3 regions of the Sphaerochaeta associata genome follow, and region 1 is predicted to be linked to each of the others. Evidence: riboswitches for the same ligand, from Rfam matches in the RefSeq annotation. Region 1 holds a riboswitch; each other region holds the start of a gene.
What was found. Region 1 has a riboswitch for cobalamin ahead of MUG09_RS03335 (TonB-dependent receptor plug domain-containing protein). Riboswitches for the same ligand answer to the same signal wherever they lie in the genome.

Region 1 (9,819 bases):
CTGCCTCAGGGGATTGGAAGCGGTCTTGCGGGCTCAGATCCCAGCTGAAGGTCGCCGGGTTTATGCCGGTCATCACCCGGATTTTCCCATAGGGTGAGACTTCAACCAACTCGCGGTGGTTGCCGCTGTAGACGAGGTTCATGCCGATGCACTCCCCGTCGTCCTTCTTGAGGAATATGCAGGGGTTGTGGTCGGCACTGGAGACACCGGTTTTGCTGTCATTGATGTAGATTCCCGGCAGCAGCGGTCGCTCATTCATGTACCGCTCCCTCGCCCAGGCTCCGTCGAAGGTGACCAGGTTCCAGTCATCGGCATCGAGATCGAGCTGTGCCGAGGCAAGGCCCTTGATACGGACGCTGTTTGTGCCGTCGTTGTAGATGGTCGCCCTTCGGGTGATGACATCGCTGTCCTCGAAGACTGTGTACGTCAGTGCCATACGCAGGGGCAGGCTAGTCTCCTTCAGGGTTATTTCCAGCGTTGTACAGGTGCTCTTGTCTCCGTATGACTCGGGCAGTCCACTGAAGGTCCTTGGCTTCCCGGGAAGGATTCGAAAGCTCTTTACGATGAAATCGAGGGTTTGCATGCCTCGTGAGTACTCGATATTGACCGAACACTCTCGATAGTCCCCCTTTCCCATGGTAGAATACTCCATGCAGAGGTTCGTGAGATATAATGTCGGGTTGTCGCTGTCATATGCCGTACTCGTTCCGATGTTCAGGCTTCGTTTCTCTGCAAGGGCATCGATGCTGAGCGTGGGATTGGAAAGGAGCCTTCCGTAGTAAAGGTGCTCAAGGTGTCCGGTTTCCGTTATCGCAAACAGATAGCTGGTATGCTTGGTCGAAAGGTTGAACAGTCGGTCTTTCTTGGAAATCATGAATCTGCACTCCTTGCATAAGTCGGCGGTTACTGGTACCAGTATACTGTTATTATATGGTTTTTAACACCATGAATGAGGAGAAACGAGATGGATATCCGTCGTCTGAGATTGTGGGAGAGCCGCAATGCAACAGTGCTGTCGAACGACTTGATCAGGGTCCTGCTTGAAGACCAAGGTGGAATGGCGCTTGAACTGAGTGCCATCGCTCCTCAAGGCGGCAGACTCAATGCACACCTCATTCCCCACTACCGGGGGACCGGCACTTCCGTCTTCAGCGACGAGAATGCCGATTACTGGAAAAACAGCCCCTACCTTTATCAGAAAGGGGGTTCCTATTTCAGCTTTCCCAACTATGGTCCGGCGTATGAATCGGAGCAGGGTACTCAGGAGCAGAGCGGTTTGACAGCTTCCTCCTATTGGATGGTTGAGCGTTATGGGACCGACCCGGAATTCGGTGGTGTATGGCTGATGAGTATGGTGCGCAATCGTAAGGCCCGCTGGATGGTGCGTAAGATTGACATGTTGCTTCCCAACCAACCCGTTCATTATACCGCGATATTCATCACCAACAATGCCCAGGACGACCTCGTTGCTAATACAACCTGGAATAATGAGCTGGGTTCTCCATTCTTGGAGTCAGGATGTGTCCTCAATGCAAGTGCGAATCTCTGGGCTACCGGTTCCGATACCCAATTTATCGGTGCTACTTCACGTCTTTTGGCTGAAACCCAGTTCGAGGATTGGAAGAAGGCCCCGCTCAAGGAAGGGGGGACTGTCGACTTGACCGAAGTTCCGCCTCCGATCGGGAAAACCGACTTTATTACAGGTGTTGTTCCAAGAACCGCCAACCTGGGGTGGGCGAGTGTGATCAACCCGCGCCAACAGATGGTCTACTTCACTTTCTTCCCCGGTCCTGCTGCTTTGGAAGAGGATATGCTGCCGATAAACTTCAACAACTTCCTCTTCGACTACGGCGGGAGAAGCGAAACTCCGTGGGCGTTCTACAGCGGCGGCATGAGCCAGCAGTACTCCTTGAACTGTGGTTCAGGTACCAACCACCTGTACAATGGTCTGAAGGAGGCACAAAGCAGCGATGCCATCCTGGGAGCGGAGACCACGGTGACAATACACCCCGGTGAAACAAAAAGCCTCTATTACGCCTCAGCCTTCGCACCCTATGACAACAATCGCATCGGAGGCAACTTCTATACCGTTGAGCAGGTTGTGGAGGGCATCGTACTGAAGCGAACCAAGTCCTATGCCTTCATCCCCGCAGACTCAACCTTCCATTGCCTGAAGCTGCTGTGCAAGAGATTGCTTGCAGGAGAATAACAGCATCTGCCAAGAGAACGCGTACAGAAGGGGGCCGAAAGGCTCCCTTCCTGTATACAAAGAGAAGGCCACCTGCGGGAGAGGTGGCCTTGGACAGACAAGTTTGTATTGGGTCCAATTACTTTGCGGCGTATATGAACGTTACGGTTCCTTCGTAGTCGCCTTCGACTGCCACATCGAAAGTAGTACTATCGACAGTCAGGGAGATCTTGTGTGATTGGCTGGCTAACCCTGCCATTGCAAGTTGGTCTATGACTGTTTTGCCAGCCACAACATTCGCTCCATCAGTTTCAATAGAGACTCCATTCACTTGCACGGTATAGTCAATGTATGAAGTTGCCTGACCTGAAACTTCACTAGCCATAGCGGTTGCAGTCATGCTTACTGTATATCCCTTGCGGTTATTCGACAGCGTTGATAGATATGCATCAAAGGGTTGCACTCCAGAAGCTGTAACTTCAAGAGGTCCAGTGTAAGCAGCAGCACCCTCAAGAGCAGCTTTATTGCCACTGAAAGATGCTTGGGTAAGCTTCATCATATTGATGCCTGCAACCGATGTCTCAACCTGGAAGCTGGCATCATCGACTGCGTATACAGCAAAAGTGGAGAGGGCGATTACCAGAAGTACGGCTACGAAGTTCTTTTTCATGTTGTAATCCTTTCGGAGCTTTCTGCTCCGGTGCAAGTTATATAGTTTCCTGTGCCTTTTTCCTAAGCACACTTGTACTATACTGAAACTAGCGACTTATGTCAACAGGTTGTTAATAAATCTCAATAAAATTAGAAATATTTCTTATGATTTTCTGTGAAAGTAATCTAAATATTTATATAATAAGTAAATAAGTACAATGGTAAGATTTGCATAACATATGACAACAATGAACATTGAATAATGAGATAGTAAAAGAATGTACAAAGTATCAAGAAAGTTGCAAAGGGTGATACAATGCTGAAAGTGATAACTTTGACATAAGTTGTAGGCATAAAGTAGCAGAATCTCTACCTACTGACGATGATGTATGTCCAGAAGTTGGGAAGAGTTGCGTCTTCTCTCCCGCTTATTGCAGCGTGAAGCGAATGGGGTAGCGCAGTGTTACAGCAACTGCTTCATCGTTGTACAAAGCAGGGGAGGCCTTGAACGAAGTGAATGCTGCAATCGCTGCATCTGCCAGGCCGTAGCCCGGGTCTTCTTCCACGATGATTCGCTCAACCAAACCGTTGGCAGCTAAAAAGAGCCTGACGACAACCAAGCCTTCCTTGCGTTGCCGCTTTGCAAGCGGTGGATAGACTATCCTGGAAGCAAGCAAGGCCCTGTCAAAGACAGGAGCCGTGGTAACAGACTCTGCTGCATAGTATCCGTCGATCATGACGGGATTGAGATTTTCAGATACCTTGGTCGCTGCTACTGCCTCTTCAACCAGAGGCCGTGGAGGTTCATATTCTGCCTGTTGCTCTGATTTTGGTTCTTGCACAGGTTGCTCCTGAGGCATTGGAACAGGTTGGGCAGTCTCCTCGATGGATTTTGTTTCTTGCTCTCGAGGGCTCGGATCGGGTTGCTGAACAGCAATTCTATCTACAAGTGAAATGGTTGCGGCCTTTGCTTGTGGGACAGGTGCTGGCTCTTGTTTTATAATAGGTATGGGAAGAAACAACAGAGCTGTCAGCAAGCTCGTTATCCCGATGGCGAGAAGCAGTGAAAAGCGTAGGTTCATTCTTGCTCCTCCACCAACAGGTGCAAGGTCTCAACTCCCTTGTTCTTTAATGCTTCAATGATTGGATGGATGGTGCTGAACCCTGTTGACCTATCAGCAAGCAATGAATAGCTGGGTTTCTCTTCTACCTGCTCGATGGTAAGGAGCCTGCCTTCCTGATAGATTTTTCCATCCTTCGCTATATACAAGGTTGGGATGGTGCTCAAGTCAATCTTCTGTGCCTGGGCTTGTGCAGGATCGAGCGGAACGGGAGTCTGGAAGGAGGTTATTGCCATAATGAGGAAGAAGAGCAGCAAAAGAAAGGCAATATCGGTGAGGGCGGAGGGCGGGGTAGGTCTCTTCTTCCTCATGGCACCACCTCCAGACTCAATGAACTGAGAGGATACTGCTCAAGCAGGGACAGAAATGAGACAACAGTCTGCCAATCTGTTGCTGCTTCAATGGATAACGTGAGGTGGGGTTTTTGGTTGAGGAAAGGAGTCAATTCAGCATTGTTCAGGACTCTATCCTGGAATAGAACCGTTTCATCTTGCTTGAGCGTCAGCTCAAGATGTTCTTGGGCTTCTCCAACAAGAATGGAGCTGTTGCTTGTGTTCAGATCAAGGCTATGGGAAGCTGTAACGCCTGAGAGCAGGAGAAAGAAGATAATGAGAAGGAATGCGATGTCGCTGCTTTGGCCTAACTCTCTTCTTTTTCGCATAGTGCTCCTATGGCAAGGTCGAGAGCGAAGCTTGCGATGGTAGCCAGAATGGAGATGACCAGGCCGAAGGCTGTAGTGAAGAGGGCTTCATACAGCCCGGCTGCAACGACCTGCAGCTGAACCGATGAAGCCTCGGAGACCGACTTGAACGCCGTAATCATCCCGGTGACGGTTCCGAGGAAGCCGAGGACCGGGGCGATCATGGCGATCAGGTCGAGAATGCTCAACGGTTTCTCCACCTGTGCTTTCACCACCGGTTCATGCTTTCTCCAAAGGATGATCAGCGTGATGGTTCGTTCAACACTGAGCACGACTGTGATGACCAACAGGGCGTAGAGCGGCCACATGACCGCTCCTCCTTGTTGCATGATGGTGATAAGGTTGGTGGTTTTCATACGCTAAAACCGTAAGGTACCGCCGAGGCGAATCTTTGTACCCGGCATAGGATAGCCGGAAACCAGTTCGTAATCGGTGTTTAGCAGGTTGTCCACGGCAAGGTAGGCTTTCAAAGCTTTGCTGACCTGCATGGTGACACTGAGATTGAGCAGGAGTGCACTGTCGAGGGTGCTCGATTTCCCCAAGTACTCTCCACTGATGACACTTTCAAAGCGGTCGAGGGTGAAGAACAGTGAGCCTTTGACGGTATGTTTTCTGATTCCCGTTACCTCAACATTGTCAGAGAAGGTCTTCCCTGCAGAGAGGTCGAAGCTCTTGTTGTAGAGGTAGCTGGCTTGGATGTTGAAGATTTTAGAGAGTTCTAGATTGAGGGATTGTTCGGTCCCGAGGTAGACACTGTGAGAGATGTTTATTGGCATACTGACTCCGCTATCTATTGCATTAGAGATGTTTCTGCCAAAAAGCGTTGCCTCGTATGAAAGGTTCCTTTGTTTGTAAGTGATTCCGAAATCTCCATTAAAACCTTTTTCGGGCTTGAGATTTGGATTACCTTGAAATGTTCCCCAATATCCATAATCGGTATAATCGGTGAAAGGCCAATACAATTCAGAGAAGGTTGGATTTCTCTCCGCGTAACTGATGGTTGCCTTGAAATCAAAATTCCTCATCGGTGTATAGATTGATCCCAGAGAAACATTGGGTGAGAGAGCATTCAAGTCACTTAGGTAGGCGATGTTCAAGCTGGGATGCAGAGAAAGCGTTCCATCCAAGAGGTAGAGACTGCCATGGGCCGATGTCGAGATGGCATGGCGGGTTTTTTGGCCTACATCGGTGCTGTCGACGTAATCGAGACTATAGAGAAGGTCTGTCTGGAGTGCATACTGCTGGTCAAGGTTCCAGACTCCTTCCACTTTTGCAGATGCATTGTATTTGTTGTGGGTGCTGTCTCCAGACCCCACATCATGATTGTACGTCTGTCCAAATGCGTAATGTAAAAGAGTGGAAATGTTTTCTATGAATTTATTAGGTTCGGCAACGTTAATGGTATTGGTACTGCTGACAAAAACATCCTTCATGAAATTATTGGGAGTACTATTTGTTGCGGATCCAGGTACTCCGAGATTCTTGTACACAGCGAAGTTTTGTGTGTTGAACTGCAAAGAATCAGAGAACGCACGGTTGTAGTTAACTGCTCCATGAGCTTCGTAGACTTGGGCATTGTCTCTGAGACTACGAGTTGACCCATTGCTGTATGTGTACGCATTTTGAGCGGCAAGTCCTCCTACTGTGGCAACAAGTTCATTGTTGGTGTAGGAGAAATCGAGCTTCTGGCTGTCTACCAAGGAGAGCCAATTGCGTGAGTCTGCTGCACCATAGGGTTGGGGAAGAAAGGAACCATTCTCGAAGGTAAGTGCAAATGGTGTATCACTTTTCTGCCCATTCTTGGTGATGATGTTCACCATACCCCCGATGGCATTGGTTCTGCCAAGGTTTCCCGGTCCGCTTTTTACTATTTCTATGCGCTCAATAATGGAGACGGGAATAATGGAGAGATCGACAGTCCCCTCATGAGCCGAGGAGAGCAATACTCCATCAAGGTAGACGAGGTTCTTGGAAGAGGTGGCGCCACGGATGACGACATTTTGCAGCGACCCCAAGCTGCCTACTGAGTTAAATGAAACTCCGATTGCCTTTCCTACGAGCTCTGCCGTTGTTTGGGCATTATAGACTGCTATCTGTTCTTTGGTGATGACAGATACCGAGGATGCTGTGTTTGTTTCAGCTTCGGCAAGTGAAGTCTCAGCTATGACCAGTTCATAGGCTGTTCCAAGGTCGGTGATGTCTTGTGCTGCGAAGAGATTTGAGAGAGCGAGCAACAGGACCAGAGAGAAGATTCCGCGCTTCTGCATGAAGGGCCTCCAGAAAGTGGTGTCTGGGTGCAATACTTCATGGAAAGGGGGAGTTTATACCGAGGGTATACTCGTGTCCTGGGTGCTGTCTCTTTTTCCACGAAGAATTGATATCTGGAAACGTCTCCTGGCTTACGACTCTTTTTACTGACAGGCCTTCTCATCCGAAGCGGACAATGGCATATCTGCGTTCATCATCGATTACAGTGGCGGGACCGCCGGGGAATCACACCCCGTTCCGTTTTTCCAGATCCAGCGGTTCTTATCCTAAAAGAATGAAGGGGGGAGGTCAAGGGAGGAGGTTGGTATCGATTGCCGCATGGTCGAAATCCTGAGAAAGTACGGTATGACACCTATTGCAGTGTAGAACATTCTGATATAGATCCTCTGACTACCAGCTTTGAAGGAAGCAGAATATGTTCAACCGGGTGTGAGCGATCACTAATAAGCTGAATAAGGAGCTCCGCAGCCTTTCTTCCTAATTCAAAAGTGGGGGTCTCCACTGAAGCAAGCGGGGGCTTCAATTGATTTGCAAAGTTCACGTTGTCAAATCCTATGACCGAGATATCCACTCCAGGTTTACGCCCGAGTTCTTCCAGTACATGGATGAGATCGGCGGCAATAAGGTCATTCAATGCAATGATTGCAGTGACATCTTTTGCTGCTGCAAGATACTCATGAATCTGGTTGTGTACGAATGTCTTTTCTTCGGTAGTCTGCTCAGCCCAATACAACGAACGGGTATCGACTAAATCAAGAAAGATATTCTTTAGATGCACCGGTATATCCAAGTCTCTGCACGCCTGGAAAAAACCCTCGATTCTGTGTTCGATTGAAGTCTTTGTTAGCGAGGGTTTGGATACCAATCCAATTTTTCGATGCCCTTTCTCATAAAGGTATTGAACAGCTTCATATGCCCCTTTTCGGTTGTCCATTTCCACGGAGTTGCATGGTGCATATTTATAATATCTGCCGGTCATAACGAATGGAATATGCTTCTCGATGAGTTTGAAAATCGCTGGATTGTACATGGATGCAGCAGTGGGGTGGATAATCAAACCTTCGACCTGGCGCTCAATCAAGGACTCAATTATTTCTTGCTCTTTTTCAATGTTATCGTTTGTCAGATGCACGGATATCGTGTACCCCTTCTTTTCAAGAACCTCTTGGACTCCCGTGATTATTTTCCCGATAAAAATGTCTGCAAGTCTCGGTACTATGATACCGATTGTCACATTTGCATGCGGGTCGGAAGATTTTTGCTCAGAATTGGTAATGAAGGTACCTTTTCCTCTATATCTTTCCAACAATCCCTCGCGTTCAAGTTCAAGTAGGGCTTGTCTGACGGTTGGCCTGCTTACTCCAAATTGAGTTGCAATCTCCTGCTCGGTGCTTAACTTCATTCCGGGAGCCAACCGCCCATCTTTGATTTTCTTGCGAATATCATCATAGATTTTCAGGTACTGGGGACTGCCATTCATATACTCTGTCATCGTATTCTCTCCGCTCCAAAAGCATTCACAATGTAGAGGAATTGATAATTTGAAAACTATAGCAGAATGTTACTTTTGTAAATACAATTCGCGAATTCTGCGATTTTTGTTAAGCTTGATGCCAAATTGGTGAAAACCCTATCGAAGATTCATTCTTTCTTATTGACAGTACGATGGAAGAATAATCTGTGCCATTGATTTCTTGCTGATCCGAGGAAGGCGTAAGAAGTACACTACTCCAATTCCAAGTAAAACTCCCAGGCAATTATCTGCCTGGGAGTACGTAACCATTTAGTTGAAAGCTGCAATGCCTGGGAGTCCGATTTCGTTATAGTAGCGTAATGCACCCTTATGGAGCGGTACGCTGATACCCTCCAGCATCTTTTCTGGAACGATTTCCTTGAAACCTTTATTGACGTTCTTAAGGGCATCAAGATTCTCGTAGAATCGCTTGATGAACTCATAGACAACAGCTTCAGGGACATCGGCATTAGCAAACAAAACAGCATTGTTTCCAAAGGTTTTTACATCGCGGTCGAGATGGTCGTAATAAGACTTATCCAAGACCTGCTCTGTATATGCCCCATTTGAATTCTCAATGATCTTCTTAACAATAGCACTGGGAATGTCAAGGAATACGCAATCTTTGGAAGCGAGCAAGTCAAGAACGGTAGCAATCGGAGCCTTACCATTCCAAATGAATACATCAAGCTGGCCATTTTTCATCATCTCTGTCTGCTCCGCCCCCTTTACCTCGATACCTGTGTACTCTCCAGGTTTGAGTCCGAGAGCGGCCATCAGAGCCAGCGCATCGAACCTGGATGTCCCACCAACTTGTCCGATTCCAATTTTCTTTCCTTTGAACATTGCATAGGAAACTTCGGTAATCGGAGAGTTTTTCAAAACGATGACGTGAGTCTTGTTGCAGGACAGTGAAATCACACCAAGGCACTTTTCCGCTTCCAGACCAGTGTAGTCACCTTTCGCATAATACCCATCGGAGAGCATCAGGTTATTGGTGAAAGCAATCTCAACATCACCTTGGGCGACCAGGCCAACATTCTCTGCATACCCATTGGTAGCCTCTGCAACCACTGTGAGGTTGCTGCCACTACTATTGATTATTTCAGAGATTTGAGCGGCTTGCTGATAAGAAGACTGTCCGATTGGGTTTGCTGCCAATGAAATGGTAGTCTTCGTAGTCAATCCCTTGAATTCTCCTGCTGGTTCAGCCTGGGGGGCCGCCTCCTTTGACCCTGCAGCAAATACCGACAGTGTAACGCAGAGCATCAACAATACACATAGGACTTTTCTCATTTTCTTTCTCCTTTTTTCTACTATCGTCTGATCTATTGATCAAGCAAGCTGTTTGAGGCGATTTCTTCTGGCCATGATCAAG
Region 2 (9,819 bases), 720 kb from region 1:
CAATGTGGAATTTGTTGTCGTCTCGCGTTCAGAAATTGAACAAATCAACAAACCAGAAGGAACAGCCAAGGACAAAGAGGAAAAAGCCGAACCTGTTCAAGTCCAGGCGAAGCCCAAGATTTCCAGTGAAAAAACACTTCGCATGAAGGAGGAGAGCAATCTCAACCCTTCCTACGATTTCGGCACATTCGTCATCGGGGACAACTCGGCATTCGCCTACAATGCAAGCCTGGCGATCGCCAAGAACCCGGGGGTGAGCTACAACCCCTGTCTCATCTACGGAGGGGTCGGGCTTGGTAAAACACACCTGCTTAATTCAATCGGGAACTACATCATCAATAATACCCCCGAACTGAAGGTAATGTATGTCACCGCTGAGATGTTCACCAACGAATTCATTGAGTCGATTGGATCGCAAAGAACCCAGCATTTCAAGAACAAGTTCCGCAAGGTGGACGTGCTGCTCATCGATGATATCCACTTCCTGCAGGGAAAGGACAGTACCCAGGAGGAGTTGTTCCATACCTTCAACAATCTGTATGAATCGAAGAAACAGATGGTATTCACCTGTGACCGTCCCATCAGCGAACTGAAGAACATAACCGATCGTCTGAGCAGCCGATTCGAACGGGGCCTGAATGTTGACCTGCAGCCGCCGAATTATGAAACGAGAATGGCGATCCTGAAGAAGAAGCTTGTGGAGCGGGGAAGCTCCATGAGTGAGGAAATTCTCAACTATATCGCCACCAATGTCTGCACCAATGTCAGGGATTTGGAATCCTCGCTGACAAAGCTGATTGCATACAGCGAACTGTTGTCCCAGGAAATATCCTTCGATAAGGCAAAAGAGCTGTTGGGTATTCTCCCTTCTTTGGCCGCCAATGCAAACCAGACGCTCTCCATCGACACCATCATCAAGGTGGTCGGTGAGTATTTCAATGTCAGCAGCTTCGAAATCAAGGGGAAAAAGAAGAACAAGTCCCTGATCCAACCGCGTCAGATTTCAATGTATCTTGCAAGGGACATCACCGAGTATTCAACAACCGAAATCGGTACTGAATTCGGAGGCCGCGACCACACGACGGTCATGCATGCATACGATCGAATAGAGTCATTGATGAAGGGAGACGAGGCCTTCGCAAATACCATCCTGAAATTGAAGCGTGACTTAACAAATGTTAAGAAGTAATTGCCTGTGGATACCCTCGGGACACATTGTGGATAACTCAGAAAACTTGTGGATAGAGGGTTTTTGCTTGTGCAAGGAATGTGGACAACTCTAAAAGTTATCCACAGGATGACAAAAAGTAAGAAGAGATTGTATAATGAATTAAAAAGTTATCCACAAAATATGTGCTATTATTACTATTATTACTACATATTCTAATAAACTAGGAGTATTAAGATGAAATTCGTCTGCAGCAAAGAAGCCATCCTCACCGAGATCATATATTCCATGGATTTCACCAGCCAAAGGAACTCCCTTTCCATCACTTCCAACGTCTATCTTGAGACCTACAACGACACCCTGGTTATCAGAGCTACAGACCAGAAACTTGGATTCAGCACCCATATCGCCGTACAGACCCTCCAAGAGGGAAAAACTACTGTGTTTTGCGAGAAACTTTTGAACATTCTTCGCTCTCTGCCCGATACCAATGTTGAATTCAACGTTGAAGACGGCATGTTTACCATCAAGCCGGTAAGCCAAAACATAGATTTCAAACTAAGAACCATAACACCGGATGAGTTTCCCGCCCTTGAAACAGCACCTGAGGGACAGTATTTCACCGTCCCCCAGAAAGCATTCTCCGATATGGCCAACCAGACGATATTTGCCATCAGCGAAGATGAAACACGTTACTTCTTGTGTGGTCTCTACCTCGAACGCAATGCAAGCGGAATGAACATGGTTGCAACCGACGGAAGAAGGCTTTCCATTGTTGAACGTACATTTGAAGAAAATTTACCCATGTTTACTCCTGTCATCATAGCTCCTAAGTTTTTCACCGAGCTTAAGAAGCTTTCCACCGATGAAGGTATGTTGGAACTGTGCATAACAGAGCAGTTGCTCTTTGCAAAAATCGCACAGAGAACGTTCTACACAACCCTGATAAAGGGTCAGTATCCAAACTATCGCCGTGTTATTCCCGACACTCAGAATTACAGTTGCACCATGCGTATCCAGGATATGTTGGATGCATTGAAGCGCGTCTCGTTGTTGGTTGAAAACAAGGCGAAGCGAATATTCCTGGACATCAGCGAAGCCGGCGTGCTCTTGACCAGTGATGAGAGTGAAGTCGGGGAAGCCAAGGAAATAATTCCCTGCCAGTATGAAGGACCAGAGAGCAAGGTTTCTTTAAACTACACCTACCTGCTCAACCCTCTTAAGGCGATGGAAGGTGAGTATTTCTCCATCAATTTCACTGAACCTACCAAAGCTATGACGGTAAAACCTGAGAGTAACAGGGATTACTATCATATCATCATGCCGATGCAGCCCAATTCCTAATGCGTTTCATCGAGCTTTGGGCAAACCAATTCAGAAATATCGCAGCAGAAAGGATACCTGTCGACAATCGGCAGGTATTCCTCATTGGGCCCAATGGTCAGGGTAAAACAAATCTACTTGAAGCAATCTACACCCTCTGCTACGGCTCCTCTTTTCGTACCAATCAACTCAAGGAATTGACTGCCCACGGCCAGAAGGCCTTTAAGATTGAAGGACGCTACCTTGGTGACGATCACGTGGTTCATACGCTGGTACTCGAGTGGAAGGACGGAAAGCGCAGCCTTGTCCTCGATGACCGTGAAGTCAAGGACCGCAAGGAGTTGATATACAACATTCCCTGCATAGTATTCAGCCATGACGATATTTTTTTCATCAAGGGGGAGCCTGAGCAACGCCGCCGATTCTTCGATCAGACGATGAGCATGTACAACCCTCTTTTTTTTGATGATCTTCGTCGGTATCGTCTGGTGCTTCGTCAGCGTAATCAGGCTATCAAGGATGGAAGGCTGGAGCTTTTGGCCCTGTATGACCTGCAGCTTGCGAAATACGGGCTTGCAATCCAGAGTGAACGGACTCGTGCAGTTTATGAATTCGACCAAATTTTTCCTTCGATGTACAAGAATGTCTCACAAAGTTCGTTGGATGTGCATATCGAGTACCACCCTTCTTGGAGCGATTGTGCAACCGAGGATGAGATCGTCGAATATTTGGCTCGTACGAGAAGCCGTGACTTGAGTTTGCTGACCACCACCAGCGGCATCCATCGGGACAGGTTTCTCGTAATGGAGGACCGCCAGCCGTTCTCCCAGACCGGCTCTACCGGGCAACTCAGACTTGCCTCCTTGATTTTCAGAACGGCACAGATGGCATTTTTCCAGAAAAAGACAGGTAAGGAACCGTTGATTCTTGTCGATGATGTACTTTTGGAGTTGGATTTTAAGAAACGAGAACAGTTTTTACACTTGATGCAGACCTACTGCCAAGCCTTTTTCACCTTCCTGCCGGAAGAACACTATTTTTCAGAGCTGGCGGATGAAGGAGCTTTGCTCTATACTGTCCAGGAAGGAAGGTTTTTGCGCTCATGAAGGACAAAAAGCCCAGGTTATGCAAAGAAGGGGAACCTCTGGAGGGAAGAAAAGTCCTGGACTTTGTGTTGCGATCGCTTGATATCAACTCTGATAATCCTAAGGCGGCAATCGGTTTCGAATGGCAGAAAATCATCGGAAACAGACTGTATCCGCATGTAAAAATTGTCGAAATCAAGGGTTCAACATTGGTTCTTCGGGCCGATCATCCTTCTTGGGCACAGATTGCATTGATGCAGCAAAAGAAAATACTTGCTTTAATTACCAAGAAATATCCATCATTGGGCATCAAATCCATACAGATGCTGAGCGCCTAGTTACTTGACGTAACGACAGTTGCTCATTATACTGCACCACTCGGAGGACCTTACTCCGTCAAAGTAGAAAATATCCGCGTTAAGCGATGTAAAATTGGAGAATATCTCATGAGTTACAAAGGAAAAAGAACCTACCAGCCCAGCAAAGTCAAGAGAAACAGAAAGTTCGGATTCAGGGCTCGTATGGCAACGAAGGGCGGACGCCTGGTATTGGCCCGCAGGCGAGCCAAAGGCAGACACAAGCTGTCCGTATGTGATGAGAAGAAGCCTTTCTAAGACAGAAATTGTAAAGCGTAAACCGGAGATTGACCGAATTTTTAAAACAGGCAGGACATACGCCTGCCGTGGTTTAAAACTGATTGTTAGCCAAAACCAGCTGGATGTTGACAGGATTGTAGTTATACCCGTCCGTCACTATGGAAGCGCTGTTCAGCGTAACAGAATACGCAGACAGATCAAGGAAATCTGGCGAAATGAAAAGCCTCGGATGATCCCCGGTTACGATTTTGCATTCATCGTATATCCAGGAAAGGTTAATGACCATACATCCCAAAAAAAACAACTCCTCTCTCTCTGTGAAAAGGCTGGGGTCTTCCTCGAGCCTTAAGACTTTCTGTTAGTCTTTCCCCACTCCTGTTGTTGCAGAAATTCGTTATGTACCTATCTTTCCTGTGATCGTTTTCTCACCACACCCCATCATCAGGAGCAGATATGGACAAAAATACCATTCTAGCCATAGTTCTTTCCGTATTGGTCATTACTGTCGGTATGACCATTCAGACCACGTTCTTCGCCCCCGATCCGGCGACACAGGCAGTTCAGCAGGAAGCTCTGCAGCCCGGGACTTCCCCTGCCGCCGCCACCACCACGCTTGAACCTGCCCAGTATTCACAGATTCCCTCCAATATTGCATGGAACAGCAAGCTTCCGGGCTCGTTGGTATCGGTGGGTAACCAGGGATCGAGTGCACCTTTCACCTTCTCAACCGAATACTTCATCGTTGAGTTCAATCCAAATGGCGCATCCGTCTCCTCCTTCAAGCTGAGAAAACACCTTGATGAAGGACAGCCGGTGGAACTGCTTTTCAAAAGTCAGGAATCCAACGATGCATTCCTGCTTTATGCCGGAAAGGATAAGACCAACCCCATTGATGCCAATTTCAGGTATCAGATCAGTGGAAACAAAGTTATTTTCACCCAAGAATTCGCCCTCCTTTCCGAAGACGGCAAGCGTGCAGGTGATCCGTTCACCCTCACCAAGACCTATACCTTCGGCAGTGAGGACTACTTGTTTCAGATCGACGTGGCTACCAAGAACAGCGTAAACAAGGCTGTTCCCCTCTCGTTCGAGAATGCAGCCTACACCTTGGCCTTTGAGCCCCAGATCGGCCCTTCTTTTGCTTCGCTTGACAACAACTACAACTATAGAAGGTTCTACGTCAAGGAAGATGGATCTTCCAAGAAGAGTCAGGTCAAGCTCAGCAATGGTGCCTATACCACCACCAAGCCCCTCTCCTGGGTGGCTCTGGTCGGCAAGTATTTCTCCATGATTGCAATTCCCGACGCCACCAACTACACCGTCAGCCTGTCCGAGGAAAGTGATGCAGGATTGCCGCTCCAGTCAAGTATGTACTTGACCCGACCGGCCATCAGAAGCGCATCGCAAACCGATACGTTCCGCTTTTATGCTGGGCCTCAGCTCAAGGGTGACATGGCCATCTACAACGATGCGTCACAGAATAGCTTCGGGGTTGCAAACCTCCAGCTTGAACAGGCATTGGACAGCAGTTCCTGGCTTGGTTGGCTTGAGACCATCCTCAAGACCATCCTGAACCTTCTCTACAAGGTGATTCCCAACTACGGTGTGGGCATCATAATTCTCACCTTCCTGCTCAAGATGGTGCTGTATCCCATTTCCAAGAAAGGCATGGAGTCCACGGCAAAGATGGCCTCCCTCTCACCTAAAATGGCTGAGATCAAGGAGAAGTATCCGGACAATCCGACCAAGCAGAATGAAGAGATGGCTACCTTGTACAAGAAGGAGAAGATCAATCCGATGGGCGGCTGTCTGCCGATGCTGCTCCAGTTCCCGATCCTCATCGCCTTCTACGGACTGCTCAACAAGCACTTTGAACTTCGTGGTGCCATGTTCATTCCCGGTTGGATTCCTGACCTTTCCATGCCGGATACCGTATTCACCTTTGGTTTCAATCTTCCCTTCCTGGGCAATCAGGTGCACTTGCTGCCGATCATTTATACGGTCAGCATGATTTACTCGATGAAAATCACCCAGAATGCCTCGACTGCAGGAAGCCAGCAGAGCATGATGAAGTTCATGACCTACGGCATGCCCTTGATGTTCTTCTTTGTTCTGTACAATGCTCCCTCCGGTTTGATCCTCTACTGGTCGGTCATGAACGCTCTCTCCATCTTCCAACAGTTGTATACAAACAAGAAGAAGAGCAAGGAGGCAGCTGAAGAGAAGAGCTCCAATGTGCAGCAGTTCCCCGGCCCCAAGGGGAAGAAGCGGACCTAGTTCCCACAAGAAATTTCACCTGGGGGACCCGGTCCCCCGAACGGAGTAGCTATATGATGAAAGAATTCGAAGGACGTACCGAGCAGGAAGCTATTGCAAAGGCAGTAGAAGAACTGCACATTGAGCGGGAAGATTTCGATGTAGAAATCGTCGAGCCTGTCCGCAAGGGACTGTTCAAGAAAAGCAATGTAAAGATTAGAATCCACTTTGAAGATGAGAATGATGTACCAGAAGAAAGTTACGATGTTCAGAGTACGCAGGACGAGGAAGAGCTTGATGCTCCAATCAACAGCGACCTCGAGGACAAGCTCCTGCTGTTCGTAGCAACCATTCTCGAGAAGATGGGATACCAGGGTAAAGTTTCCATCTCCTTTCGCAAAGCCCGTAAGCTTGGCTTGAATATTGAGAGCGACAACTCCAGTATCATCATCGGCCGCAAGGGAAAGAACCTTGATGCCATCCAGCTGCTGGCCAATGTATATGCCGGTCAAATCGATCCTGATTTGAAGGTCATCATCGACAGTGAAAACTATCGCATGCGTCATGAGGAGCAGTTGATCAGGATGGCTTTCAAGACAGCCGAACAGGTCAAGAAGAGCGGCAGAAGCAGATTGCTTGAACCGATGAACCCGTATGAAAGACGGCTGGTGCACACCGCCCTCAACGATTTCGGGGGAGTGGAGACCAAGAGTGAGGGTGAAGGCTTGTACAAGCAGATCCGCATCACCAACCAACGACACTAAACCTGCTGGGGACTTCGGTCCCCGTTTTTTTATTCTGCTTGACAACAATCCTTATTGGACCTACTGTTAGTAGTGTACCGTATGGTACTAAACACTATATCTTGTGTGTATAGGAAAAGGGAAGTGGGTGAGAAGCCCACGCGGTCCCGCCGCTGTAAAGGGGAGATTCCGCTAAGAGCCACTGGAGTAATCCGGGAAGGGAGCGGGATTGATGAACCTGAGCCAGAAGACCTTGCCTGTACAGACACGCCGTCACGGAGTATGACAGGAGCGTGTGCCAATGCAGCACCGTTGCTCTGTCCATACTCCGTCAGGAGGAAGCCATGCAACAGCAGGTGGTCAAACGGGACGGGCAGGTGGTTCTCTGCGAGGTTCAGAAAATCATCAATGCAGTCAACAGGGCAGCAGTAGCTGCAAATCAGGATGTCGATGCCTTGGAAGTGGCAGCGTTGGTACTTGCCGACATGAAAGGCATCAATCCCATCACGGTCGAGCACATCCAGGACCTGGTCGAGCAAGCCTTGATGGCCAGCGGAGCAAAGGAAACGGCAAAGGCCTATATCCTGTACCGTAATCAACGGGAGAGGGTGCGTGAGGGCAAGGCCCTCATCAAGGCGACAAACGCCCTCTTTGACTCCTATTTGGGCCAGACGACCTGGCAGACCAAGGAAAATGCCAACACACGACGCTCGGTCAACGGGATGAACAATTTCATCCGCGAACGCTTCACCGAACAGTATTGGCTCAATGAAATCTATCCCAAAGAGATCAAGGCGGCGCATGAGAGCGGTGCCTTGCATCTGCATGACCTGGGCTTCTTCGGGCCGTATTGCTGTGGCTGGGACCTTCGGCAGCTTTTGGTCAGCGGCTTCGGTGGTGTTGAAGGAAAAGTGAGCAGCAAACCTGCAAGGCATCTACGCTCGTTTCTCGGGCAAATCGTCAATGCTACCTTCACGTATCAAGGTGAGTGTGCTGGAGCCCAGGCTTGGTCCTCCTTCGATACTTATACAGCTCCGTTCATCCGATACGACAATCTCTCGTATGCCGAAGTGAAACAAGCGATGCAGGAGTTCATTTTCAATCTCAATGTTCCCACCAGGGTTGGTTTTCAGTGCCCTTTCTCCAATCTGACATTCGATTTGATTGTACCCGCTTCTCTTCGGGATGTTCCGGTGATCAGGGGAGGGGTGGCACAGAAGGAGACCTATGGCATGTTCGAGAAGGAGATGTCGATGCTCAATCTTGCCTTCTGTGAAGTCATGGAGGAGGGTGATGCTTCGTCCAGGGTTTTCACCTTTCCTATTCCCACCTATAAGGTGACCAAGGATTTTCCCTGGGAGAGCGAGGTTGTGGATGCGATATTCTCCATGACAGCCAAGTACGGTATTCCCTACTTCTCAAACTATGTGAACAGCGATTTATCCCCCGAGGACGCCCTCTCCATGTGTTGCAGGTTGCGCCTCGATACTTCCGAACTCAAGAAGCGCGGTGGTGGTTTGTTCGGATCAAACCCTCTTACCGGCTCGATTGGTGTGGTGACGCTCAATCTTCCCAGGTTGGCGTACGAAACCGGCTCCGAGCAGATGTTCTTCCAAAAACTTCCCTCGGTTGCAGCACTTGCCAAGGAGAGTCTGGAGATCAAGCGCAAGGTCATTGAAGCGGAAACCGAGCGGGGTATGTACCCGTTCAGCCAAGGGTCGTTGGTTGATATAAAGCAAAGGCTTGGAAAATACTGGGCGAACCATTTCAGCACCATCGGCCTTGTCGGAATGGAGGAAGCCTGTTTGAATCTCTTCGGCCCGGAAGGTTCCTTGGTCACCCAAAAGGGACAGGAATTTGCCTTGAGGGTGCTCAAAACGCTGAGAGACCTCATCAGTGGATTTCAGGAAGAGACAGGAAACTTGTATAATCTCGAAGCCACTCCGGCCGAGGGAGCGAGTTATAGGTTGGCCCGTCTGGATCTCCAGCAGTATCCTGACATCGTCACAGCCGGTGAGAACGTCGGGTACTATACCAACTCATCGCAGCTTCCTGTGGGCTATACTTCGGACTTGTTTGAGACGCTGGAGAAACAGGATGAGCTGCAATGCCAGTACACCGGTGGAACGGTTTTACATCTGTATCTGGCACAACGAATCAAGGACGTTGATGTGGCCAAGAATCTTGTAAGAAAGACCTTCACCAGGTACAAGCTCCCATACGTATCGTTGACTCCCACCTTTTCCACCTGCAAGAATCATGGCTACTTGGACGGGGAGGTGGAACAATGTCCCTACTGCGGAGAAACTGCAGAAATATGGACAAGGGTGGTGGGGTATCTCAGGCCGAAGGGGGACTTTCATCCAGGAAAGCAGGAGGAGCACCGCCAACGCAGGTTCTATGAGGTTCAAGTTTCATGAACATTACAGCCTTGGAAGCCTGCTCCCTGCTCGATTATCCGGGCAGGTTGTGCAGTGTCCTTTTTTGTCGTGGTTGTAATTATGATTGCTTCTACTGTCATAATAGGTCACTTCTTTGTGAGGGATCGGATGCAATAAGCCATCAAGAGATAGAATCGTTCCTGCTAGAGCGAAAGGGTTTCATCGATGCCGTGGTGATAAGCGGAGGTGAACCCACCTTGCAGAAGG
Region 3 (9,819 bases), 1.0 Mb from region 1:
GAAAAAAGCGTTTTTCGACGGCTGGGACAACCTCATTTCGATGGTTGTCCTCAATCTTGGGTTTCTCCTGCTTCTGCTCGCATTCATGGGCAGCATGTCGCTGATGGGTACCAATACAGTCCTTGCTTTGCTGGCCTTGTTGGCCAGTGCAGGAGTATTCTCCTTCTACAGTGCCGGAGCTGCAGCTTCGACGCACGCCTATGCAAAATATGAACGTCCCGGCTGGGAAGGTTTCAAGCGTGGCATTCGCGAATCGTGGCGCCATGCCCTGTTCTATTGGCTGTTGATCGTACTCGATGCAACCCTCATCCTGTTTGTCATTCCATTTTATCTCAGCTACGGCAATGCAATCGGTATGTTGCTCAGCGTCCTTCTATTCTGGTTGTTCATGGGCTTGACCCTGGCATTGTTTTACTACTTTCCCCTGTTCTTTCTCATGCAGGGCGACAGACCGACAAAAACACTGAAGAAAAGTTTCATCATTGTCTTTGACAATCTCTTTTTTACTTTGTTCTTCGCTGTCTATCAGGTGGTCAACCTGGTGTTTTCAGCACTGCTCGCCGGTCTTGCCCCTGGTGTCACGGGCATGCACCTTGCTTCCAGCGATGCTGTGAAGCTCTTGATGCTCAAGTACGACTACCTGGAAGAGCATGCAGATGCCGATAGGAAGCACCTGCCTTGGGATGAGCTGCTGTATGAGGAACGCGAGTGCGTCGGTCACCGTTCATTGAAGAACATGATTTTCCCTTGGAAGGATTGACATGGGCATCGAGGTGGAGCTGAAAGCACATGTACGGGACCCGATAAGCCTGAAGATAGAATTGGAGGCGCTCAAGGGCATCTCTTCACCGCGCTGTGAGTACAAGGAAGATGTATACTACTGTCTGCCGAACGAGGATGCCCTCTTTCGGCTCAGAAGGGAGAGCAGCGGATCCACTTTTTCTGCGTTGGAAGGCCAGCTTGTTTTCACCAGAAAATACAAAACGCTGAAGGACGGCATCGAGGTGAATCAGGAACTGGAGTTCACCTCACATGACAGCCAGTTTGAACAGGCCCACGCCTTCTTCTTGTCGCTGGGATATGAAATCTACATCCGCAAGACCAAACGGGGTTACGCGTACTCCTATTCGATTTCCAGCGAACTACCCGCATTGCATCTTGAACTGGTGGAGGTCCCCCCATTGGGATGGTTCTTGGAAATGGAGTTCGTTCTCACCGATGAAACGAAGGTCCCCGTAGCGAGGACCTTCCTGCTAAACATGCTTGAAATGCTCGGCATCGACCAAGCCGACATTGAAAGCAGGTACTATATGCACCTGCTTGCTTCTCAGTCTACCGGATAACGCGGTACATCCTCGACCACCAGATATTTGCTGATGCATCGGATCAACACCTCGTGATCCTCGACGTCCCTCAGGCCCGAGACCATTGCAGCTGCAACACATCCCACACCCTCTACAAAAATCGGGAATCCACCGCCGCACGCAACAAACAGGGCTGGGTCCAATCCGCGCTCGGCAAGAGTCGCCCCCCGCTTCTTCAAGAACAAGGAGTAGCGAAGCGTACTCATCTCAAAATGCTGGACGGTGCGGAATTTGCGGTCTATCCACCCGTCATTACCCAGATTGGTTCCCTCAAGGGCATAGTGGAACAGTGTCTTCCCACTCAGTGCCTTGATGGAGATGGCAATCTTCAAGTCATTGTCCATTGCATCGGCAACAAAGATTTTTCCCAGTTCCCATGCATCCTCACAGGTGAAGGTCTCAAACTTGAGCAGTTCTTCCTGTGCCATCAAGATCGCCATTCTCTCTTCCAATTCCATTGCTCACTCTCCCGGGAAGCGGATACCCCACTGAGAGCGCAGTGTATCCATCACTTCCATGACTTTGATGATTTCGCTGTGAGGCATTTGCTTGCACTCAAGCTCTCCTTCCTCGATTGCCTTTCGGCATGCTTCAACCTGGTGTTCGAAGCCGGTAATGAACTTGAAAGGCTTGTAAGTCTCCACCAGATTGTAGTCTTTATCGTAGACGTTGATCCCCTCGCAATTGTTGATATTGAGGAATTCGATGAAACCCCTGCTGCCGAAGATGGCTCCGCGACGGTCCGATGTGCTGACCATGGAGGAGTGCAATACCGCCATCTTGTCACCTTTGAAAGTGAGGGTGATGGAATTGGACTCATCCACTCCGCTGTCGGTCTTGATGCAGCTCGATTCTATACTCTCGATGTTGTTGCCGAATACCATCATGGCAAAGTTGATGGGGTAGACTCCGACATCCAGGAGGGCTCCTCCGGCAAGGGCCGGATCGGTAAGCCGTTTGACTCCCTTGACCGGATAACATAAGTTTGCAGTGAGTGCGTGCGGTTCCCCGATGACCCGACGTTCCAGAATTTGATCGAGCACCAGACGCATGGGAAGGTAGCGTGTCCAAATGGCTTCGGCTACGAGCAGTTTCTTCTCCTTGCCATAGGCAAGCACCTTCCTGGCTTGGTCCGCATTCATGGTGAAGGATTTTTCACACAGCACATGCTTGCCTTTCTCAAGGCACATCATCATATGTTCAAAATGCAAGGAGTGGGGGGTGCATACGTACACGAGATCGATCTCAGGATCACTGAGCATCTCCTCGTAGGACCCATAGGCTTTGCGTACATTCCATTTCTGGGCGAAGTCGCGTGCTTTCTGCAAATCGCGAGAGGCCACAGCATGCGCCTCGACATGTTCCATTTCACTGACCGTAGCGGCCATTTTGCGAGCTATATTGCCGGCTCCTAGAATTCCTAGTTTCATATGGCTCCTCCTGCCTACCAGTATAGGGGCAACAGAGGGTCTTGAAAAGTCAAATCATCACGGCATTCAATTGGGATGCAAAGGAAAGCAATCCGACCAAGGCGAAGAGCGAGGTTGTGTGCATGCGGGAATCTTGTTTGCTCACAAGGGCAACGATGGACCAGAGGCTGAAAAGCAAGGCCCTGGTCACACTCTCAAAGCTCAGCGAAGAAACCAGGGAGAGAAGAGGGAGAATGGCGGCGAGAGCCAGGCTGACCTGAAGCGAAAGCTGGGTTCTGCCCAACAAGAAGAGCAGGCACAAGGCAACAAAAACCAGGGAGAGGGATTGTGTCAGCTGTAACTTGGTGCTGTCAAAGAAGGCTGTGATACTGAGATTGATGAAAGCTAAAGCCAGAATCTTGCTTATTTCCTTGAGATTGGCGAACACAAGGCTGCTTCGCTTGTCACGGTGCATGAAGTGATGGAGGGATGAGAACACGAAGACCGCCGCCATCAGGGAGAGGGCGAGCAGCAAGGAGAGATTCACCGTGTCTGATTTCATCATGCGCACGATGAAGGAGGCCAACAGCCAAACCGCAACAAAAGCGGAGGCAATGTCCAGAATGCCATTGAAAATGGAGAGTGGATGATAGGCTTGTTTGGGGCCGAATGTATCAGCATCGTACTTGAAATTGAAAGCCGTACCATTCTTCAGTTCGGCCTTGAAGGTGAGTTTCTGCACCGATTGGGCATGGTCGGCTATCTCCAGCACTTGTGTCTTGAATTCAGAAAATACGTTCTGTAGATCATCCATGTTCAACTCCAGAATTTATCGGTCTTGATTTCTTGAATCAAGGCATCAATTCGTATGCTAAGCTCATCAAGAATTACCTGACAAGCCTTGTCTCGATCCACCTCTGCCAACGAGAGGGCAGCATTGAATTCCATCGGTTTGCCCATATTTGCATAGTAGTTGCGGCTTACCACCGTCATGGTTCTGCCTGCCGCCCGACTGACTTTGCTTCTTACCCTTCGTTTGGGGGCTATGAGCCCGATGGGTATGACAGGGCAGGGATAGGCGAGGTATATCTCTGCAATGCCTCTCTTGAATGCCATCAAGGTTTCCTGTGTATTCAAGGCACCTTCAGGAAATATGTACACGCTTTCCCCCTTTTTCAAGTAGGAGACGGCCGTTGCAACCACCGCTTTACGGTCCTCCTTGGTGAGGGCCCGTATCTGCTCGGTCCAGCCGAGAAATGAACCGACTACCGGAATTCCAAATCCGGGTCCGATGACAATGTGCATAATGTCATCGGCCAAGGTGGTCACAAAGTGTACATCACTGCTGCTGAAATGGTTTGAGCAGAAGATTTTCGGACCTGCAGGAAGTTCGCACTCCTGCCAGGTCTGGAAATCATAGGAGAGGGCAAGGATGATTTTCACCACCCTGCGGTAGGTTCGGTGCAGAAAAAGCCGAAACGCATTCATTGCGATGAGCCCTTATAGGTAGGAAGCCAAAGCATGCGATCGAGTGTCGGATCATAGACTTGGTGGGCATCGATGTCGTACACATCGCGCAGCAGGGTCTCGGTGAACACCGTCTCGGTCGGGCCGTAGGCTACGACCTTTCCTGTTTGCAGTACCAAAGTCGTCTGACTGTAGATCTGCACCAGCAACAGGTCATGCAGTACGCATATCACCGTATACCCTTTCTCTACCAGACGGCAGAGCAGTTCCATGATCGAGCGCTGGTGTTTTACATCGAGGTGGTTCACCGGTTCATCAAGCAACAACACCTTTCCTTGTTGACAGAGGGCACGAGCCAGCAGAACACGTTGCAATTCGCCTCCACTGAGCTCTGTTACCAGCTTGTCCCCAAGGTGTACGATATCACACTCCAAGAGGGCCTGCTCGACGCTGCGGCCGCTGTCTTGCCCCCCGTAGGCATACCGTCCCATGCTGACGGCCTCGGTTACCGTGAAGGCATAATCGAGTTTCCCGTTTTGAGGGACAAAGCCCAGGTGCTTGGCCAGCTCCTTTTGATTGATGGTTGCAACGTTCCTGCCTTCAAGTAAAACCTTGCCATCGATCGGCTTCAAATGTTTATAGATGAACTTGAGCAACGTAGACTTGCCGCTTCCGTTGGGCCCGGTCAGGGCGATGAAGGATCCTTTGGGGAAGGCAAGGTTCAAATCCTCAAAGACCGACTGGCTTTCATAGCCGCCGTACACGTGGGAAAATTCGAGGCTAACCATAGAAGTACCTTCCTCTGCGAAGCAGGTAAATAAAGAGAGGAACCCCCAACAAACTGGTTATGATACCCACGGGAAGCTCTCCCGAGGGCAGTAACATTCTCGATATGGTATCACTGGAGAGCAAAAGCAAACCGCCCAGTAAACTGGAGGGAAGCAGCAGGTGTCGATGCTTCGGCCCGACCATAAGCCGGGTTGCATGCGGTGCCATCAAGCCGATGAACCCGATTACACCGAAGTAGGAGACACAGAGGGAGGTGGAGAAAGAGGCGAGCAGCAAGAGGCCCAGACGGGTTCTTTTTACCGAGAGTCCGCCTGCTCGAGCGGATAGCTCGTCGAGCAGGAGCATATCCATACTGCGGTGCTTCAAAGAGAGCGGAATGAAGAGGACAATCCAAGCAATGAGTACCACAACAACCTGGGCATAGGTGCTCATTGAGAAACTTCCCAAAGTCCAGTAGAGAATTCTTTGGTACTGCTCCTTGTGAAGGAACATGAGCAACGTCATGGCAGATGAGAGGATATAGTTGACTGCGACCCCGGTAAGCAACAGTGTGGTGCTGCTGCTTTTGCGACGTGAAGCGAGTCCAACGATGCACAACGTTGTACCAAGCGCTCCCACCAGTGCACTGACAGGAAAGCCGAACAGAGGGGCCATGCCGATGAAAAGGGCAACGGCAACGCCGAAGGAAGCTCCCGAGCTGATTCCCAGAATAAAGGGGTCGGCCATAGGATTGCGCAGAGCAGCTTGAAACACTGCACCGCTGAGACCCAGGATTGCTCCGGTGAAAAAGGAGGAGAGAATTCTGGGAAGCCTGAGCTGAAGAATGATGTAAGCCTTATTGGCCGGTGCAGTTTTTCCCATGAGAATGGATACAGTATCGGAGAGACGAATGTTTGAAGGTCCGAGGGTAAGGGAGAGCAACATTAAGAGTAAAATTGTCGCTGTCAAGGCTGGGACCAGCATCCGCCTCATTGCATCTGCTCCTGATGTATCAGATTATAGAGTTCCTCCAGAGCCTGGGCGCTGCGGGGGCCTTGCCTGCTGATGAGGTCTGCATCGAAGATCCTGATGGTGCCGCTCAAATCTGCATACGGTTTTGTGGTGGTAAATTCCTTGAGCGTCTGCTCCCCTGTCTCCCCCCATCTGGGACTGAGCAGGATTACCTGGGGATCGTGGGACATCAGAAGCTCTTTGCTGTATGTCCAGTTTTGTGCGTCATCAGCTATGTTGATGCCTCCGGCAAGGCTGACCATTTCACTGAGAAACGTCCCCTTGGTGGCGCTTGAATCGAAAGAACCGAAGTCCAAGGCTACATAGACGGTAGGCTTAGCTGATTGTTGAGTCTTCAGTACAACGTTGCGTACTACATTTTGCATGGAAAGGATCATCAACTCGGCTTCGGCGTCCTTGCCCGTACGACGGGCAATTTCACGGATGAGGGTGTAGGTCCCTTGAAAATCCTGTTGGGTTTCGAGGGTCAAGACATCGATTCCTGCTTTCTTAACAGCATCCAGGAACTGTTCGGGTACAAATGCGCTGCTGATGACCAGATTCGGCTCAAGAGAAAGAAGCATCTCAAGTGAAGGGTTGTACAACGTCCCCACCGAGGGAAGCGTAGTTGCAGTCTCGGGATAGTTGCAGTAATCGCTTCTTCCGACCAATAATTCACCGGCGTCCAAGGCGAAGATGGTCTCGGTTACATTAGGTGAAAGACTGACAATCCTCAACTGCTGTTGCTCCATCGGTTGTTCCTCGGCCCCTCTTGCTGCAAGTCGGGGAAGGATGAGGCAGAGAAATAAGGAGAAAACGAGGAGAAAGTGTTTGTATGAGTGATTGTGCATAACGCCCCTTCATAATATGGGCATGGAACATACCCTGACCTATACTCCGTAGGTCGTCGGAAATTATCCATGTCAGGTCTCCTGGCTCAGGCATACCCAGAATCTGCGACTTCCCGCATTACAAATTCTTGCAGTGTCTCTTTTTGCAGATTCCCAGCCTCTACAGTGGCGGGACCGCAGGGGCTTGTACCCCTTTCCCTTGGCATGGACAACCTTATCCTACGGAGTTGTCCAACCTTCTGTCAAGAGTTAGCATGGTTGACCACAACCGGCCTCTATATTACTATCCGCCCTATGATGTACAACCAAATTGAGATCTATACCGATGGTGGGTGTCTAGGCAATCCGGGGCCTGGCGGATGGGCGTATGTATTGAAGGCTGATGGAGCATTCGAGAAAGAGTCAAGCGGCAGCGAACGTGATACCACAAACAATCGTATGGAACTCACTGCGGTGATCGAGGCGTTGAAGGCCTGCCGGCCGCTGGGAGCAAAAGCCATTGTGATCAACACGGACAGCCAGTATGTGAAGAACGGCATCACCAGTTGGATCAAGAAATGGAAGGTCAACGGCTGGAGGACTGCAGCCAAGGATCCGGTGAAGAATAAGGAATATTGGGTGGAACTCGACCGTCTCAATGCAAGTCTTCCCGTCCAATGGAACTGGGTGAAGGGACATGCGGGCATCGAGGGCAACGAGCGGTGCGACCAGTTGGTACGTCAAGCGATGGATGCCTTGGTATGAAGTCCAACTCAACAAGCCTGTGGGATTTGTACATCTCGTTTTTCAGGATAGGAGGACTGACCTTCGGCGGCGGCTACGCCATGCTTCCCATGCTTCAACGTGAGGTCATCACCAAACACAATTGGGTGACCGAGGAAGAGGTGCTGGACATCTATGCCATCGGGCAATGCACGCCGGGCATTATTGCAGTTAATACCGCCACCATGATCGGATACCGAAAACGTGGCATCGCTGGAGCCATTGCTGCAACCTTGGGCGAGGTGAGCCCATCGCTTCTCATCATCACGTTGCTGGCGACCATCCTGTTTCATGTTCAGGAAAATGTCTGGGTTCAACATGCATTTGGAGGCATACGGGTTGCAGTTTGCGCCTTGATAACACAATCGGTACTATCGCTTGCAAAAAAAAGCCTGATCGACCTCCCAACCGTTTTGTTTTATCTGGCGGTGGTGCTCTCTACATTCTTTTTGTCGGTATCACCGGTAGTAATAGTGCTATTCGCCATCTTTTTCGGCTTGAGTGTACAGGGCGTAAAACGGAGGGTTCGATGATATATCTTCAGCTGTTCTGGGAGTTCTTCAAGATCGGACTCTTCTCCATCGGAGGAGGTCTGGCAACCCTCCCGTTTCTTTATACGCTTGCCCAGACGCATCCCCATTGGTTGACGGCAAAGACCATTGCCGACATGATTGCCGTAAGCGAGTCAACACCCGGTCCGATCGGGATCAACATGGCAACGTTTGCCGGCTATCAGGCTGCAGGTGCATTGGGTGGTCTCATAGCCACCTTGGGGGAAGTAACCCCCAGCGTGATAATTATTATTTTCATCGCCCGGTTCTTGGGTAAGTTCGATAAGAACCTCTACGTCAAGGATGCCTTTTACGCATTAAGGCCAGCGGTGGTGGGCTTGATCACCTTTGCCGGATTGAGATTGTTGTCGGTGACACTGTTTTTCGAGCACACTCTCAAGGTGAAGGAAGCTGTATTGTTCGCAGTACTGGTTGTTCTGGTGTTACGGTTTAAGAAGGTGCATCCTCTGATCTGGATAGTGATCGGAGCTACTGCAGGTCTTCTGCTTGCCCTTCCTTCGTAAGGAAGGAGAGGGCGAGTGCATACCAGGAATTATCTCCTGACAACCGGCTCAATACCGTCAAAGCCCGCTTCTCATACGCTTTCTCCTGCAACAGGCCGAGGGCCAGATGCTTTGCACTTTCAGTTTCGTTCCAAGTGAGAGCAGCTTCCATCACATCAGCTTGTGTCTCATACGATGCACGATCGAGGGCGAATATTCGATCGTACGTTTCCAGCGCTTTTGGATACTCCTCCTTCTGTGCATGTGCTTGGGCTTTCAGTAGTAAAAATGAGAGATTGAAGCTAAACGTTTCAAAGGCATTTTCACTGAGTGAAATGACCTGATCATAGTCACCTTGGAGAAAGAGCGAGAGAAGGTGGTTGTAGCGATAGGTATGATTGTTGCTATCCTTGTCGCTTGCCTCGGCAAACGACGCGCCGGCAGATGCAAAATTGCGAGATTGCAACTGCTCATACCCCAGTCCTGCCAGTCTGGCCGCCTGATAGGATCGGCAGGAGACGAGCAACAGTGACGAACTGAGTACGAGCAGCAGAAGTTTTTTCATCAGTTTTCTAATACAGTCTTCTCAATCTCCCTCACCTGTGAGCGGTAGAGGTTGGTGATTGAACTTCCGTAGTCGGCCACCAATTGTATGATGTTGCGGGGATTGTCGTGCTCGTCCTTGCCGTTGAGCCGGTCACCGGCATCACCGAGGCCGGGGAGGATGTAGGCTGCGTCGTTAAGCACGGGGTCCATCCACAGGGTATACACTTGGGCACCTTCAATGGCTCGGGCGATACGCAACGAACCCTTCAGTGCGCTGATGACATTGATGAATTTAACCGACCTGGGCTGAACGTTGTTGTCCTTCAGGTACTTTACGATTGTCACCAGTGAACCTCCGGTGGCATTCATCGGGTCGGCGAAGATCAAGTCCTTGTCGTTCAAGGATGCAAGATCGAAGTAAGACTTGTCCAGATCCAGGATATAATCCATGTTGGACTCCTTCTTTGAATCATCACGCTTGATCTTGAACAGAGCGAAAGGAGTGACGAAGTCGTTGGAGGAGTACTCCTGGATCTCCTTGCTGAGAATCATGCTCGGCAGCAACGCCCCCCTGAGCATCACGCACA

Region 2: another riboswitch for cobalamin. It lies ahead of MUG09_RS00045 (ribonucleoside triphosphate reductase); the one in region 1 lies ahead of MUG09_RS03335 (TonB-dependent receptor plug domain-containing protein).
Region 3: another riboswitch for cobalamin. It lies ahead of MUG09_RS08185 (ABC transporter substrate-binding protein); the one in region 1 lies ahead of MUG09_RS03335 (TonB-dependent receptor plug domain-containing protein).

The regions. Positions count from the first base shown of each region.
Region 1 covers NZ_CP094929.1:722,574-732,392, forward strand. Annotated here, with positions in the region: gene MUG09_RS03300 (alpha-galactosidase) at 1-874, opposite strand, end outside; gene MUG09_RS03305 (hypothetical protein) at 965-2,209, shown strand; gene MUG09_RS03310 (hypothetical protein) at 2,328-2,858, opposite strand; gene MUG09_RS03315 (energy transducer TonB) at 3,268-3,681, opposite strand; gene MUG09_RS03320 (biopolymer transporter ExbD) at 3,918-4,271, opposite strand; gene MUG09_RS03325 (biopolymer transporter ExbD) at 4,268-4,621, opposite strand; gene MUG09_RS03330 (MotA/TolQ/ExbB proton channel family protein) at 4,600-5,016, opposite strand; gene MUG09_RS03335 (TonB-dependent receptor plug domain-containing protein) at 5,020-6,927, opposite strand; cobalamin riboswitch at 7,028-7,207, opposite strand; gene MUG09_RS03340 (GntR family transcriptional regulator) at 7,281-8,420, opposite strand; gene MUG09_RS03345 (TAXI family TRAP transporter solute-binding subunit) at 8,712-9,737, opposite strand; gene MUG09_RS03350 (TRAP transporter permease) at 9,777-9,819, opposite strand, start outside.
Region 2 covers NZ_CP094929.1:234-10,052, forward strand. Annotated here, with positions in the region: gene dnaA (chromosomal replication initiator protein DnaA) at 1-1,189, shown strand, start outside; gene dnaN (DNA polymerase III subunit beta) at 1,406-2,512, shown strand; gene recF (DNA replication/repair protein RecF) at 2,512-3,597, shown strand; gene MUG09_RS00020 (DciA family protein) at 3,594-3,914, shown strand; gene rpmH (50S ribosomal protein L34) at 4,023-4,190, shown strand; gene rnpA (ribonuclease P protein component) at 4,171-4,521, shown strand; gene yidC (membrane protein insertase YidC) at 4,626-6,449, shown strand; gene jag (RNA-binding cell elongation regulator Jag/EloR) at 6,503-7,192, shown strand; cobalamin riboswitch at 7,258-7,446, shown strand; gene MUG09_RS00045 (ribonucleoside triphosphate reductase) at 7,516-9,591, shown strand; gene MUG09_RS00050 (anaerobic ribonucleoside-triphosphate reductase activating protein) at 9,588-9,819, shown strand, end outside.
Region 3 covers NZ_CP094929.1:1,763,263-1,773,081, reverse strand. Annotated here, with positions in the region: gene MUG09_RS08225 (YesL family protein) at 1-760, shown strand, start outside; gene MUG09_RS08220 (CYTH domain-containing protein) at 762-1,343, shown strand; gene MUG09_RS08215 (heme-degrading domain-containing protein) at 1,328-1,822, opposite strand; gene MUG09_RS08210 (Gfo/Idh/MocA family protein) at 1,826-2,794, opposite strand; gene MUG09_RS08205 (hypothetical protein) at 2,844-3,587, opposite strand; gene MUG09_RS08200 (lysophospholipid acyltransferase family protein) at 3,590-4,261, opposite strand; gene MUG09_RS08195 (ABC transporter ATP-binding protein) at 4,258-5,028, opposite strand; gene MUG09_RS08190 (FecCD family ABC transporter permease) at 5,021-6,001, opposite strand; gene MUG09_RS08185 (ABC transporter substrate-binding protein) at 5,998-6,870, opposite strand; cobalamin riboswitch at 6,926-7,125, opposite strand; gene rnhA (ribonuclease HI) at 7,165-7,614, shown strand; gene MUG09_RS08175 (chromate transporter) at 7,611-8,165, shown strand; gene MUG09_RS08170 (chromate transporter) at 8,162-8,707, shown strand; gene MUG09_RS08165 (tetratricopeptide repeat protein) at 8,673-9,251, opposite strand; gene MUG09_RS08160 (uracil phosphoribosyltransferase) at 9,251-9,819, opposite strand, start outside.